DNA from 2 places in the Bacteroides helcogenes P 36-108 genome. Region 2 is predicted to be linked to the other one. Evidence: riboswitches for the same ligand, from Rfam matches in the RefSeq annotation. Region 2 holds a riboswitch; the other holds the start of a gene.
The links. Region 2 has a riboswitch for cobalamin ahead of accC (acetyl-CoA carboxylase biotin carboxylase subunit). Riboswitches for the same ligand answer to the same signal wherever they lie in the genome.
Positions count from the first base shown of each region.

Region 1 (7,319 bases), 520 kb from region 2:
TTTTAAGCTATTCAGTTGCGCTTCATTTTGTATATATTCATTTGCCGGATTGTCCGCTATAAGTTCGTCATCGTGATAAGTGAATATGGCGCAGCCGTTTTTTCGGGCTTTCATTTCCAGATAAGGCAGCATTTCAGGATTGATTCGTCGTTCGAACAGGATTTCTCCGTTTTGGGCTTTTATAATTTGACAACCGTTATAGGAGATGATGAACCCTCCGTAGTTGCCTAATTCAAGAGTTTTGGCCAATGAGATTAATCCGTATGTGGGCCGACCGGATGCCAACACTATGCGTACTCCCATTTGTTGAACTTTCAGTATGGCGGTTAATGTCCGTTTGCTGACTTCCCTTGCGTTGTTGAGTAGTGTTCCGTCCACGTCAAGGACTAACAATTTATATTTCATGGCAATTATTTTTGGAGTTTATGCCACAAAGTTAGAAAAATGACAGCATAAATGGCAATATCAGGTTTATTATTTGCGAGAGTTATTTTTTTCATATAGAATGAGTATGCCGAAAAAATGCGCTACGTGCTTTCTCAAAGTAATATCTTAGTTTGGGACTATGACATAGTCACACAAATGATAACATTGGATTACAGTGACACAGCCTTGAAAGAACGGATGACGAGGGATGAATTTTTGAAGAAGCGGATTCCGCCATTAAAGTATGGCAGTGTGAATAAATCCTTTGACCGTTTGTCCGCAGGAGAAGAAGAAAATTTTTCAGAGGAATGGGAGTTACTCTCTATTTTGGAAGATGGCAGCCAAGAAGCACAATATGTGATGGTCAATGGAATGCCACTACGGAACAATTCGGGAAAGATTACGGCTTACTCCGGGCTGCTGCGTGACATCCAGACCTTATTCTCACGCAGCATCGGTTGGAGCATGAGACAGAACGAGCTTTACAGTCAGACAAAATGAAATCTGTGTTTTTGGCTAATATGAGCCATGAAATCCGTACTCCGCTTAATGCTATTGTCGGTTTTTCCGGTTTATTTCAAACTACGGAGGATCTGCAGGAAATATAGATTATCAATACGAACAATGAGTTGCTATTGAATCTGATTAATGATATTCTTGACCTTTCGCGCATAGAGTCGGGAGCGATGTCATTTCATCGCGAATATTTTGATATGGCCGGTTATTTCGATTATTTAGGAGTATCATTGCAGCAACGTTTGTAGAGCCCGGAAGTGCGGTTCATCATACAAAATCCATACAGCAGTTGCTGGATTTATCTTGACTGGTCACGCATAGCACAGATTCTTACCAATTTTGTGACCAATTCCATTAAGCACACGCAAAAGGGGTATATCAAAATGGAATATATATGGGATGGAGACGGCATTCGCATTTATGTGAAAGATGCCGGGGCAGGTATTCCTACTGACAAACAGTATCTCGTTTTCTGGCGTTTTGAGAAGCTGAATCCGTTTGTGCAGGGCACGGGACTTGGACTTTCCATCTGTAAGACCATCATTGAGGTTTGTGATGGAAGGATAAATTTCACCTCAGAGGAAGGACATGGCTCCTGCTTTTGGGCATGGATCCCCACAAAGGCTGCAATTGTATTCAAAAAATAATGGAGATCAGAGCTTAAGATATTTTTGTTTTAGATATTATTCCTATATTTGCCAGTGTTTTGTTCCGTGTTCTCCATTCGGGGAAAGGATGAAAAGGGAATCGGGTGCAAGTCCCGGACAGTCCCGCTGCTGTGAACTCATATTGAAGGATTTGCCAACTACCTGTGCCACTGCCGATATTTATACGGTGGGAAGGCGGAAAGTCCGGAGTAAGTCAGAAGACCTGCAAAACACAGTCAAAAAATTGTCCGTTCGAGGAAAGCGGGCAGTGTGTAAGATAGTTTAAAATAGTCACAGGTATTTTGTGGTATGAAATATAGAATATTGAATACTTGCATATTCTTATGTAGTATGAATATCTTTTGTCTTACTGCTCAAGATGCTGTTCCGGATACAGTTACGAATAGAGTACATTCTATTGATGAAGTAATTGTGCGTGCCCCAAAAATAATTTCCAATATGACAACTGCTGCTCCAATCCAGATTATGAGAAGGGAACAGATGGAGAGAATAGGTGTACAAGGAGTTGCAGAAGCAGTGAAGCACTTTACGGGAGTCAGCGTAAAAGATTATGGAGGGATTGGCGGCTTAAAAACTATTTCTGTGCGTAGTCTTGGTGCACAGCATACGGGAGTGAATTATGACGGTGTGGCAATAAGCGATTGTCAGTCCGGTCAAGTTGATATATCCCGTTTCTCTTTGGACAATGTTTCTTTGCTCTATTTGACGATCGGTCAATCTGATGATATATATCAATCTGCCAAAACGTTTGCTTCTGCAGGTACTTTGAATATTGAGACACTCCGTCCCGGACTATCCGAAAAATCACGTCAACTGACGACTAATTTAAAAGCGGGTTCCTTTGGATTGGTCAATCCTTCTTTGCTTTATGCGCAGCGTCTAAACGGAAAGCTCAGTCTGTCTGCATACGTTGATTATCTGAGAGCCGATGGAAATTATCCTTTTAAATTATGGAACGGCACGGCTTTGATTAATGAAAAACGCAACAATAGCGATATAAGTTCTTGGCGTGCAGAACTAAACTCTTATCTGAGTTTAAATGCTAAGCAGGATCTGAGCGTGAAACTTTATTTGTTTGATTCGGAACGAGGGCTTCCCGGTGGTGTGGTTTATGACAATATTTATGCTGCGGAACGGTTATATGATCGTAATTATTTTGCGCAAGCAGCCTATGAAAACCGTTTCTCTGATCATTGGAAGCTGAAAGTGGGTGGGAAGTTTAATTATACTTGGAACAAAGACTACAATAATGAAGCGTCCGGTATTACAGATGACCGTTTTCGCCAGACGGAAACATATCTGACTGCAACCTTATGGACAAGCCCCATACGCAATCTCTCTTTTTCATTAGCGCAAGATTTCAGCTATAATGACTTGTCCACTACTCTGAGAAATTGCCAGTATCCCCAGCGGTTCAGTTATCTGACGTCATTGGCCGCCCATTATGCCTTACCTAATGTGGTAATAACCGCCTCCCTGCTGAATACTTACATTACGGAAAGAGTAAAGACAGGTGAGGCTTCGGATGGCTTTAGGCGTTTGTCGCCTGCCGCCAGTTTGTCGTGGAAACCTTGGGATGGGAACTTGCGTTTCCGGTTTTCATATAAGGATATATTTCGTGTGCCGACATTCAATGATTTGTATTATCTGTTGATTGGTAATGCCAATTTACGGCCCGAATCCACGAAGCAATGGAATGCCGGAATCACATGGAACCGTTCTTTGTCTTCTCTGATAGAATATGTAGGTTTCAGCATCGATGGATATTATGGAACTGTAAAAGACAAGATAGTGGCGGTTCCCACCATGTTTGTCTGGAGAATGATGAATGTAGGTAAAGTTGAAACAGTGGGTATGGATGTTAATCTGACCTCGGACTTGAACTTGGCGGAAAAGTGGAAAGCCAACTTGTCTGTATCGTATAATTTTATGCAGGCAGAAGACATTACAGATCGTAATTCTAAAGTTTGGAGAAATCAGATTGCCTATACACCGAAACATTCAGGGTCAGGAAATTGTACGCTGGTTACTCCCTGGCTGAACGTTTCATATAATATACTGTATTCTTCAAGAAGATATAGCAGTACTTATAATAGCAATGATAATAGGATTGATTCGTACGTGGATCATGGAATTTCTCTCTCTAAGCAGATTATGTTGAAAGATAACCAGAAACTGCGTATCCAGTTGGATGCTCTTAATTTGGGTAATAAAAATTATGAAATCGTCCGCTTTTATCCAATGTCTGGACGTAACTATAAAGCAACTATTAATTATCAATTTTAAATAATAAGAAAAGATGAAAAAGAGTTTAATCGAAGCTTGCCTATTGGCTGTGCTGGTAGGAACGTTTGCTGCTTGTGATGACAGCAATGAACCTCAACAACCTGCAGTGGTTGAGGTAAAGAGTGTTGGAGCTTACTTTGTGAACAATGGTAAGTGGGGAGCCAATAATGGCTCCATTCAGTTTTATGACTATGAAACGGGGGCGGTGAGTGAAGACTTATATCGGCTTGCCAATGGAAAAGGGATAGGAGATACTCAGGATTTGTGTGTGTACGGTTCGAAGCTGTATGTGACATGTACTACGTCTTCCAAGCTGGAAGTGTTGGACTTGAAAGGAAGGATTATCAAAACGATTCCATTGACTACTGCATCGGCCCAACCTATGAAACCGCGTTATATGACAGCTACCGGTGGAAAGGTGTATTTTACTTCTTACGATGGTACAGTGTCCAAGTTAGACACGCTTTCATTGGCTGTGGAAGGCTCGGTTGTGGTAGGTCCCTATCCGGAGGCATTAACATCTGCCAATAATAAACTATACATTAATATTTCCAATTATGGTAAAGGCAGTCAGGTGGCTGTAGTCGATTTGGTGACTTTTACAAAAAGCAAAGATATAGAGGTGCTGCTGAATCCTTATAATCAGTCACTGACTGTGGGTGGAAAGGTTTACTTTGTGTCTTGTGGCACTTACGATAATCCGGATATTCCGGCTGAGAACCGTATTTTGCAAACATTGCAATGTATCGATTCGGCAACGGATAAGGTTACAAACATTTGCCAGGCCAGTTTCATATCTTACTATGATAATAAAATGTATTGCATCTATGCAGATTACTATACACCCGACAAGCAAGCAATATTCACTTACGATTTGAACACTGGCGAGAAGACTTCTCTATCTTCAGTCAACATATCCGCTATACAGAATCCCGCAGAAATAAATGTTGATCCGAGTAATGGAGATATTTATATATCATCTCCCGATTATACCGGTGCTCCCGGATCTGTTTATGTATTTGATAAAAATGGTGTTTCAAAGAAGACTTTGGAAGCTGGCTATTATGTTGCCGGTGTTCGTTTCTTGCAACAATAATTTGTGATGAAGAAATTCATTTGTCCATTGATATACCTGTTGGCCTTGTGGCTGACAGGTATTTCTTGTTCTCATAGGCAAACTTTGAGTACGTCTTCCCAAACAGGAGATACCATTCCCTTGCGCTATGCCGAGAATCTGACATTAGTGGCTTATCCCGATTATACCGTTGCCACTCTGCGCAACCCCTGGGATACCTTGAAGATTCTGCATACTTATATATTAGTACCCAAAGAGACCCCTTTACCGGAAGAACTTCCCGAAGGTACTGTCGTACGTACTCCACTTTCCAAATCAGTCATCTACTCGTCCGTACATTGCGGATTGATGGATAAACTTGGTGCTTTCGGCAGTATAGGCGGAGTTTGCGATTTGAAGTACATCAAGCTGCCTGCCGTGCAAGATGGTGTTGCCAAAGGCACTATTGCCGATTGTGGAGATGGCATGAATCCTGATATGGAGAAGATTATTGACCTGCATCCCGATGCCATTCTGCTTTCTCCGTTCGAGAATAGTGGTGGCTACGGGCGTATTGAAAAACTGAACGTTCCCATTATAGAGTGTGCTGATTACATGGAAACATCCGCTTTGGGGCGTGCCGAATGGATGCGCTTTTATGGGCTGCTGTTTGGCGTTGTCCCGAAGGCCGACAGCCTCTTTGCCGAGGTGGATAGCCGGTATGGGCAACTGAAGAAGCGTGCCGCGCTTTCGTCCGTATCCCTTTCCGTAGTCAGCGAACTGAAAAGTGGTTCGGCATGGTATGTGCCGGGTGGACGTAGCACTATGGGAGGTCTGTTCAATGATGCCTGCGGACGCTATGTCTTTGCCGAGGACAGGCATAGCGGCTCCGTCCCTTTGGCGTTTGAAACAGTTTTTGATAAGGCTGCCGATGCCGATGTGTGGACTATCAAATACAATCGTGACCGTGATATGACCTATTCCGATTTGCAGGCTGATTATATTGGCTATACAGGTTTCAAGGCATTCAAGACACGGAATATTTACGGCTGTAATACGGCGAAAGTACCGTTTTATGAAGAGACGCCTTTCCGCCCCGACTACCTGTTGGCGGACCTGATACAGATTCTGCATCCCGAAATAGGAGATTTGGGCGGTTTGCGCTATTTTTGCAAGCTGAACGAAGAATGAGGATTTGGCGAAGTGCCGCTTTGCCGAATATCCATTTATAAACTGATAATTAATGAACAAAGGCTGTAAATACGGTATCGCTTTGGGAGCAGTTATCCTCCTGCTTTTCATCGCCAATCTGTTGGCGGGGTCTGTTGCCATTCCGCCTGCTGACGTATTCCGCATCCTGCTCCTTGGCAGTGAAGGACAGAAGGCAAGCTGGAGCTTTATTCTTTGGGAATCCAGGCTTCCGCAGGCGTTGACGGCATTGCTTTGCGGTGGTGCGCTTTCCGTCTGTGGACTGATGTTGCAGACCGCGTTCAAGAATCCGCTTGCCGGGCCGTCCATTCTCGGCATTAATTCCGGAGCCAGTTTGGGGGTGGCATTTGTGATGCTTCTTTTTGGCGGAAGCATCACGGCGGGCACTTTCAGTTTGCCTGGCTTCTTTTCCGTATTGACTGGGGCTTTCATTGGCGCCATGTTGATTATGGCACTGATTCTTTTCTTTTCCACCTTGATAAGAAGCAACGTCATGTTGCTGATTACCGGCATTATGATAGGGTACATCGCCTCGTCGGCCATCTCATTGCTCAATTTCTTCGCCACGGCCGAGGGGGTGCAGTCCTATATGATTTGGGGAATGGGCAATTTCGGGGGAGTGTCCTTGCGGCAGATGCCTGCATTTGCATTGGTCACGGTTTTCGGTTTGTTCGGTTCACTGCTCTTGATTAAGCCTCTGAACGCCTTGCTGCTTGGCGAGCGCTATGCGGAGAATTTGGGCGTGAACCTGCGCCGGGTGCGCAACTGGCTGTTGGTGATAACGGGGCTGCTTACCGCCGTCACCACGGCTTTCTGCGGTCCGGTGGCTTTCATCGGACTGGCTGTGCCCCATGTGGCACGTATGATCTTGGGAACGGCCAATCACAATTCACTGCTACCCGTCACTATCCTCTGCGGAGGCGCGGTGGCACTGCTTTGCAACCTGATTTGCGTGTTGCCCGGTGAGGCAGGTATTATTCCTCTGAATGCGGTCACACCTATAATTGGAGCGCCGGTCATCATTTACGTTATTCTCAGCCAGAGGAATCCCAGGCATTTCAGTTGAATCAAAGTTCCTTTTATGTCTTCCTGTTAAGATGTTCTTTTCTTTATATTCTTTAAATTTGTTCTTACGAACTTTGCGTGCTTGTGTTCGTTTG
Region 1 is NC_014933.1:2,193,785-2,201,103, forward strand. Features, by position in the region: gene BACHE_RS08735 (Cof-type HAD-IIB family hydrolase) at 1-405, opposite strand, end outside; gene BACHE_RS16645 (hypothetical protein) at 583-927, shown strand; partial or broken gene BACHE_RS18065 (sensor histidine kinase) at 900-1,589, shown strand; cobalamin riboswitch at 1,632-1,834, shown strand; gene BACHE_RS08745 (TonB-dependent receptor plug domain-containing protein) at 1,899-3,896, shown strand; gene BACHE_RS08750 (DUF5074 domain-containing protein) at 3,910-4,992, shown strand; gene BACHE_RS08755 (ABC transporter substrate-binding protein) at 4,999-6,141, shown strand; gene BACHE_RS08760 (iron ABC transporter permease) at 6,194-7,225, shown strand.
Region 1: another riboswitch for cobalamin. It lies ahead of BACHE_RS08745 (TonB-dependent receptor plug domain-containing protein); the one in region 2 lies ahead of accC (acetyl-CoA carboxylase biotin carboxylase subunit).

Region 2 (7,319 bases):
TCAGTAATTCACGGATACTCATCATCGTCTCTTCCTCCGTATTGCACATGAAGTGAGTTACCCCACTCTTACTACTATGTGTATAAGCGCCTCCCAATTCTTCTTTATCCACCTCCTCATGAGTTACCGTTTTTACAACATCAGGCCCGGTAATGAACATATGGCTTTGTTCCTTCACCATGAAAATGAAATCTGTCAGTGCCGGGGAGTAACATGCGCCTCCTGCACATGGCCCCAAAATAGCAGAAATCTGCGGAATGACTCCCGAAGCAATGGTGTTCTGGTAAAAAATAGACGCATAACCCGCCAGGCTATTCACCCCTTCCTGAATGCGCGCTCCGCCTGAATCATTAAGGGCAATAACTGGAGCGCCATTCTTCAAAGCCAACTGCTGAACTTTTACAATCTTAGCTGCATTGGTTTCACTCAACGAACCGCCATGTGCTGTAAAATCGTAGGCGTACACAAACACCAAACGTCCATCCACCTTGCCGTAACCACTTACCATGCCGTCACCGGGAATCTGTTTTTTCTCCATGCCGAAATTACCGCAACGATGGTTCACAAACTTATCCAGTTCATTGAAAGTACCTTTATCAAGCAATAAATCAATGCGCTCGCGAGCTGTCAGATGACCGGAAGCATGCTGTTTCTCTATCTTGTCCACACCTCCACCCAGTAAGGCACATTTATCCAGTTCTTCAAACTGTTTATATGTTTCTTCTCTATTCATAGTTATTCCTCTTTAAAAAGTTCCAATTCTACCAATACTTGATTAGCATTCACAGGATCGCCTTCGCTTACCAATATGTTCTTCACTGTGCAATCCGCATTCACTTTATAGTTACTCTGCATTTTCATAGCTTCCAGCACAACGGCAATATCTCCTGCCGTCAGCCGATCACCCACATTTACGGGAATACTGATGACTTTACCCGGCATAGGAGCTGTTATTTTATCACCTTGTTTCTCCTCCACCCCTTTTCTCGTGTGCAGATATTTGGCCTGTGTATCTATGATATCCACATGATATGAGCGATTGAACATACTCACATCATAGTTCTTTCCTCCTTCTCCACGTACCAGTCCCGCATTAAAAGAATTCCCGTCATGCAAAATGGAACAACTTCCATTTTCCGCCATTACAATATCTACGTCGTACGGCTTTCCGTCAATGGTAAGCTGCACTTTATTTCCCTCTTTACTGACCAAAGTGACATCAGCTACCCGATCTCCAATATGTATTTCCATTCTTAAAATCTAAATATTCCATTAATTAAATTCTCAGTACTCCCTTCTGCAATCCAAACTCCCTCCAACGACTGATGGGACGTCCGTCAGGAAGTTGTCCAGAGGCATTTTCTTCCAGATTTACCAGATAATCCATGTATGCCGCAATCATAGAAACATTCTCCAGCTCCTCATTAGCCGTATTGGTACGAACCAGCATACGTGCATTTTTCTCTATGAACAAAGTGTTATATTCACCTTTCACAAAATCGGGTACATACATGATACGTTTCAGATAACCCAAATTTGTTTTCAGACCTGTTATCTTATACTCATACAACACACGGCGCATACGCTCAATAGCATACTGGCGAGTAGTAGCCCATACAATCAATTTACCAATCATCGGGTCATAGTAGATAGGAATCTCATAGCCCTCATATACATAGCTGTCAATACGCACACCGATGCCGTTCGGTTCCGTCAGTTGCCTAATAATGCCGGGTGAAGGCATAAAGTTGTTTTCCGTATCCTCTGCACAAATACGGCATTCTATGGCATGACCGCGCTGAAATAATTCTCCCTGCCTGAGATGCAAAGGCTCATCATTGGCTATACGAATCTGTTCTTTCACCAGATCTACACCGACTACTTCTTCCGTAATGGGATGCTCCACCTGCAAACGGGTGTTCATTTCAAGAAAATAAAAATTCCTATTTTTATCCACAAGGAACTCAATCGTGCCAGCACCCAAATAATTTACTGCCTTGGCGGCAGCAACAGCTTTCTCTCCCATCTCCTTACGAAGTTCGGGAGTGAGGAAAGGTGACGGGCTTTCTTCCACAATCTTCTGGTTACGACGTTGCACTGAACATTCACGATCGAAAAGATGGATCACATTCCCATGATTATCACCTAAAATCTGAAATTCAATATGATGGGGCTCTTCCACAAACTTTTCCAAATAAACCGTATCGTCACCGAAAGATGACATAGACTCCGAACGGGCAGTATTATAAGCCTCTACCACTTCATCCTCATGGTGAATAAGACGCATTCCTTTGCCACCGCCTCCCATAGAGGCCTTCAACATTACCGGATAACCGATATCGTTACAGATGCGTATTGCCTCCTCGGCACTCTTCAATGGTTGTTCCGTTCCGGGAACCACAGGTACTCCTGCAGCTATCATACGCTGGCGGGCTGCTATTTTATCACCCATAGCCTCCATTGTCTCAGCAGCGGGACCAATGAAAATGACGCCTTCTTCCTTGCATCTCCTGGCAAATTCGGCATTCTCGGACAAAAAGCCATATCCCGGATGAATGGCATCGGCATTACAATGTTTGGCAATGGAAATAACCTTCTCAATATTTAAATAACTGTCTTTTGCCGCTGCCCCTCCTATCGGATAAGCTTCATCGGCATACATTACATGGTGTGAGGTGCGGTCGGCATCAGAAAAGATCGCTACTGCAAGTAATCCCATTTCACGGCACGAGCGCATTACGCGCAATGCAATTTCGCCCCTGTTGGCTATCAATACTTTCTTTATCATTTCTTTTTTCTTTAAAGTATATAAAGGTATATTCTGTCATTGCTGACAGAACAATATATCATCGTGCATACATTCAATTTGCTGCACCACAACCCGGACATACCTTTTGCATAGGCATCTCTCTTAGATTTTAATGTTAACTTATTCTTTCGTACTGTCTTCCTAATCCCACGAGTAAAGGCAGCCTTTAATGAATGGCAGGTCTTCTGACTGACTCCTAATCTTGAAGCCTTCCCGATATTACACAATAAACTATCAGTGGCAAAGGTTTTTTCCAAGATTTTAGCAGAGTTTCACAGCAGCGGGACTGTCCGGGATTTGCACCCGATTCCCTTTTAATCCGAATGACAGAATCATTCATTCGGAACCAATTCGGGGGCAAAGATAATGGAAACAACATGCAATACAAAAAAATAGCTGTTTATTTTTCCTTCACTCAGATACGGACAATTTTATGAAAAGACATAGAAAAACAAAATTAAGTCCGAGTAAATATTGAAAAATGTATAAAAGTCGTTATCTTTGTTTCTGGAATTGGCAATCGGAAAGCATACCTGCCTACCGATGCAAGGGAATCCGGTGTAAAACCGGAGCTGTACCTGCAGCTGTAATCCTCTCAGATAAATGTCTGTAACTACAAAGCCACTGTAACTGAAACCTTATGGGAAGGCTGTGCGGACAGAGGAAAGCCAGAATACCTACCAACTTCCATAACCAAAGCACGTAGCTTTCAGGACAAGAAGCGACGTACCGTATTATTTATCAAAGAAAATCGGTAAACGATGAAACACAAGTATTGGCTTGGGACAATGCTGCTATGTGCTGTGCAGCCCATTATGGCACAAAGCATCATTGAGAATAAGAGCGAAAAAGAATTGTCGCTCATGCTACAGGAAGTAGTAGTAACCGGAACCGGTACAGAACATTATTTAAAAGATGTCCCTGTACAGACAGAAGTTATTAATCGCAAAATGCTGGATAACTACGGTGGCGCTTCTCTGGAAGATATTTTGACCGGATTATGTCCGGCATTCGACTTCAACCAAAGTGAAATGGGCTCTAATATGCAACTTGGTGGATTAGGAAACGGATATGTGCTACTGCTCATAAACGGCAAAAAAATACATGGTGACATAGGTGGACAAAATAATCTGGGACTGATAGATCCAAACCGCATAGAACGTATTGAAATCGTGAAAGGAGCTTCATCAGCCCTCTATGGGAGTGATGCCATAGCCGGTGTGGTGAACATTATCATCAAAAAACACCAAGAGAGTCTGTTGATAGAAAACACTACCCGCAGCGGTTCTTACGGTGAAGTGCGCCAATCCAACACTCTGCAATTCAAATCCGGAAAATGGACTTCAGGCACAGGTTTCCAACTGAAGCATTCTGACGGATGGCAGAACACTACCTATGAAAATCCAAATCGTTTTGAAAAACCAGTGACAAATTCAAATAACAAAACCGTAAACCGATATACAGATTGGGAAGTGTCACAACATTTCGACTATCAAGCCACCAAGAAACTTTATATTTATGCAGACGGAAGCTTCTATCGCAAACGTATCTATCGCCCTTGTGGACATCCCGAATACAAAACCTATGATTTCCTCTATCGTAATGTTTCCACCTCGACAGGCGGAAAACTGAAACTGAAAAACAGCAACAATGTCACAATGGATCTCCATTATGACAGCCATGCTTATTATTATGCCTACACCCAAGATACTTGGGACAAAGTATATGATGAAAACGGCAAGGAAATCAGTTTTCCATATTATCCCGGTGATGAAGGGCTGCAAAGTAATCAGAAGCGACTGCTCATCCAATTGAAGGGAGTGTTCAATCTGCCCCACTTCAACCGCCTAAGCGTAGGAACCGATACAGAAATAAACTGGCTGGACGCTCCACGCAGATTAGACGAAGAAGATGTATCTGACTGCACTACCTCATTCTATGCCCAAGATGAATGGTCGCCAATCAATCAACTGAACATAACTGCAGGCGTACGGCTAACCGTGAGCCAAAATTTCGGCACACGACTGACTCCCAAGATCTCCGCCCTCTACAAACTGGGACAATTTAATCTGCGTGCAACCTATTCAGAAGGTTTTAAAACACCCACCTTAAAAGAACTGCACTATCGTTATATTCGCCAGATGTCCCTCGTCATACTGAATTTGGGAAACAAAGATCTGAAGCCACAAAACAGCCGTTACATTTCCGGTGGTGCGGAATATAACGATAAACATTTTAATGTCAACATCACAGGTTACTGTAATTGGCTTGATAATATGATCACCCTCATTACCATTCCTATATCCCAAGCACCGGGAGACCTTGTCGTCACATACGCTCCGGCCCGTGTGCGTCAATATCGGAATATGGAAAATGCCTGTACTTATGGCATTGATATCAATACCAAATGGATTCCAATTCAATCGTTAACCATTGCCGGAGGATATAGTTATCTGAATACGAAAGCAAACCAATATGATGAAAAAGACGAAGTAATGAAGCATGTGGTAATAGACGGTACAGCACATCATCGTGCCACAGTAAGCGCGATCTGGACTTATATCTGGAAACGACATGACTATCGTATCGGATTCGGTATTCATGGACGCATACAGAGTAAACGATATTATCAGGATGATGGCGACGGTAAAGGGTACAACCTTTGGAGGCTGAATACCCGGCAGCAGTTCAGCCTCAACAAATACTGGAAAGCTGAAGTAAATGTAGGCATAGACAATCTGTTCAACTATTATGAAACCACCTATCACGGCCTGCATTACGGAACAACCACAGCGGGACGTACATTCTACGCCTCACTGACACTGCAATTCGGGCAGAAAAAGAAACAGACCTGATACTTAAGAATTCACTTTATATTAAACCATTTAAAATGATTAATGACATGAAACAATTCAAATTTATGATGATGGCAGTTTTTGCTGTTTTAGCATCTTTCTCTGCAATTTCCTGCTCAGATGATGACAATGTAGCACAGTCTAACCATGACAGGAAAATGGAAGCTGTCACTGCTGAGGTAAAAGCCGGCAAACAACATGACACAGCTTTGTTGCTCGTAACTTTCGGCAGTACATGGGATGCACCACAAGAAACTTTCAAAAGCATGAAGAAGCAATTCGCCGAAAAGTTTAACAACATGGATGTATATTTCTCTTTCACATCCGAAATCTGTATGACACGTTGTGCGGCCAAAGGCTGGAATTATTATGCTCCTTCTTTCTACTTGGAAGCTATCGGTCTTGCCGGCTACAAAACAGTTTGCGTACAGTCACTTCACGTTATACCGGGTGAGGAATATCTACGTGTACAGAGTGTTGTAAAAGACTTTCACAACAGTGGAGATCACCCAGAATTCGGTGATGTGAAAGTTTATCTTGCCGGTCCACTGCTGGAATCAGAAGCTGATGTAAAAGCCGTGGCACGCCTTTTAAATGATGTATATGAAAACAAGGTAACTGAAGGCAAAATAGTTACTTTCATGGGGCATGGTAATCCCGAAGGCTGGAATTATGGCAATGGAAATTCACGCTACACCATGTTGGAAGAAGAATTACAGAAACTGAATCCGAACTATTATGTTGCCACGGTTGATATGAAAGATAATTATGTCGATGACATGATTAACCGTATGAAAACAGCAGGCAAAACTTCCGGTAACGTTATCTGTCACCCTTTGATGTCTATTGCTGGCGACCATGCAAACAACGACATGAAAGGTGGTGTAAGTGAAGCTGAACCAGAAGAAGGGAGCTGGCGTTACGAGTTGAATAAGGCCGGATATACATGTCCAATCGGCAACTGCAACATTAAAGGGCTGGGAGATTATAAAGAGATAGTAAATGTATGGATAAGCCATATGCAAAATGCCTTACAAAATGCCCCGATGTATGATCCGAGCGCAAAAGAATAATCAGTATAATTTCTCTTTATAATGCAAAAACGGCACATTTTCCGACACGTTTTCGGATAATGCGCCGTTTTCTTTAGAATCGGCATTTGTCATCCGTCATCTGAAATGAGAAATAATATCATTCATCTTTCCGGATTCAATAATGAACTAAAAGCTATAAGCAATTGTAGCTATAAAGTTACGGGGTTTTGCAAGCTTGGTTGTACTGCTGAAGTAATGATTGTTAAAAATATTATTGATATTGCAAGACAGTGTGATACTATTTTTTATGGGGTAATAAATACCTGCATCTACAATGTAACGTGACGGATCATAAACATTATTTTCAATGTTATTATATATACGGTCGGTAAATGTACCACTCAAATGGAAAGAGAGACCTTTTAGGATACCACAGGGAATAGCATAATCAGCATACGTATAGAAAGTAGTGCGCGGAACACCGGTCGCACGGATGTTAATCTTTCCTTCTTCATCTAAAGTAATCCAATCTGCATCTTTAGGAACCCAATCCATATTACTTGCAATTTGGCGATAATCAGACCACCCAAAACCACCGACAATCTGGAGGTTGGTTACAGG
Region 2 is NC_014933.1:2,716,154-2,723,472, reverse strand. Features, by position in the region: gene BACHE_RS11035 (acyl-CoA carboxylase subunit beta) at 1-733, opposite strand, end outside; gene BACHE_RS11030 (acyl-CoA carboxylase biotin carboxyl carrier protein subunit) at 736-1,251, opposite strand; gene accC (acetyl-CoA carboxylase biotin carboxylase subunit) at 1,277-2,788, opposite strand; cobalamin riboswitch at 2,968-3,175, opposite strand; cobalamin riboswitch at 3,307-3,508, shown strand; gene BACHE_RS11020 (TonB-dependent receptor plug domain-containing protein) at 3,571-5,664, shown strand; gene BACHE_RS11015 (sirohydrochlorin cobaltochelatase) at 5,712-6,737, shown strand; gene BACHE_RS11010 (TonB-dependent receptor) at 6,885-7,319, opposite strand, start outside.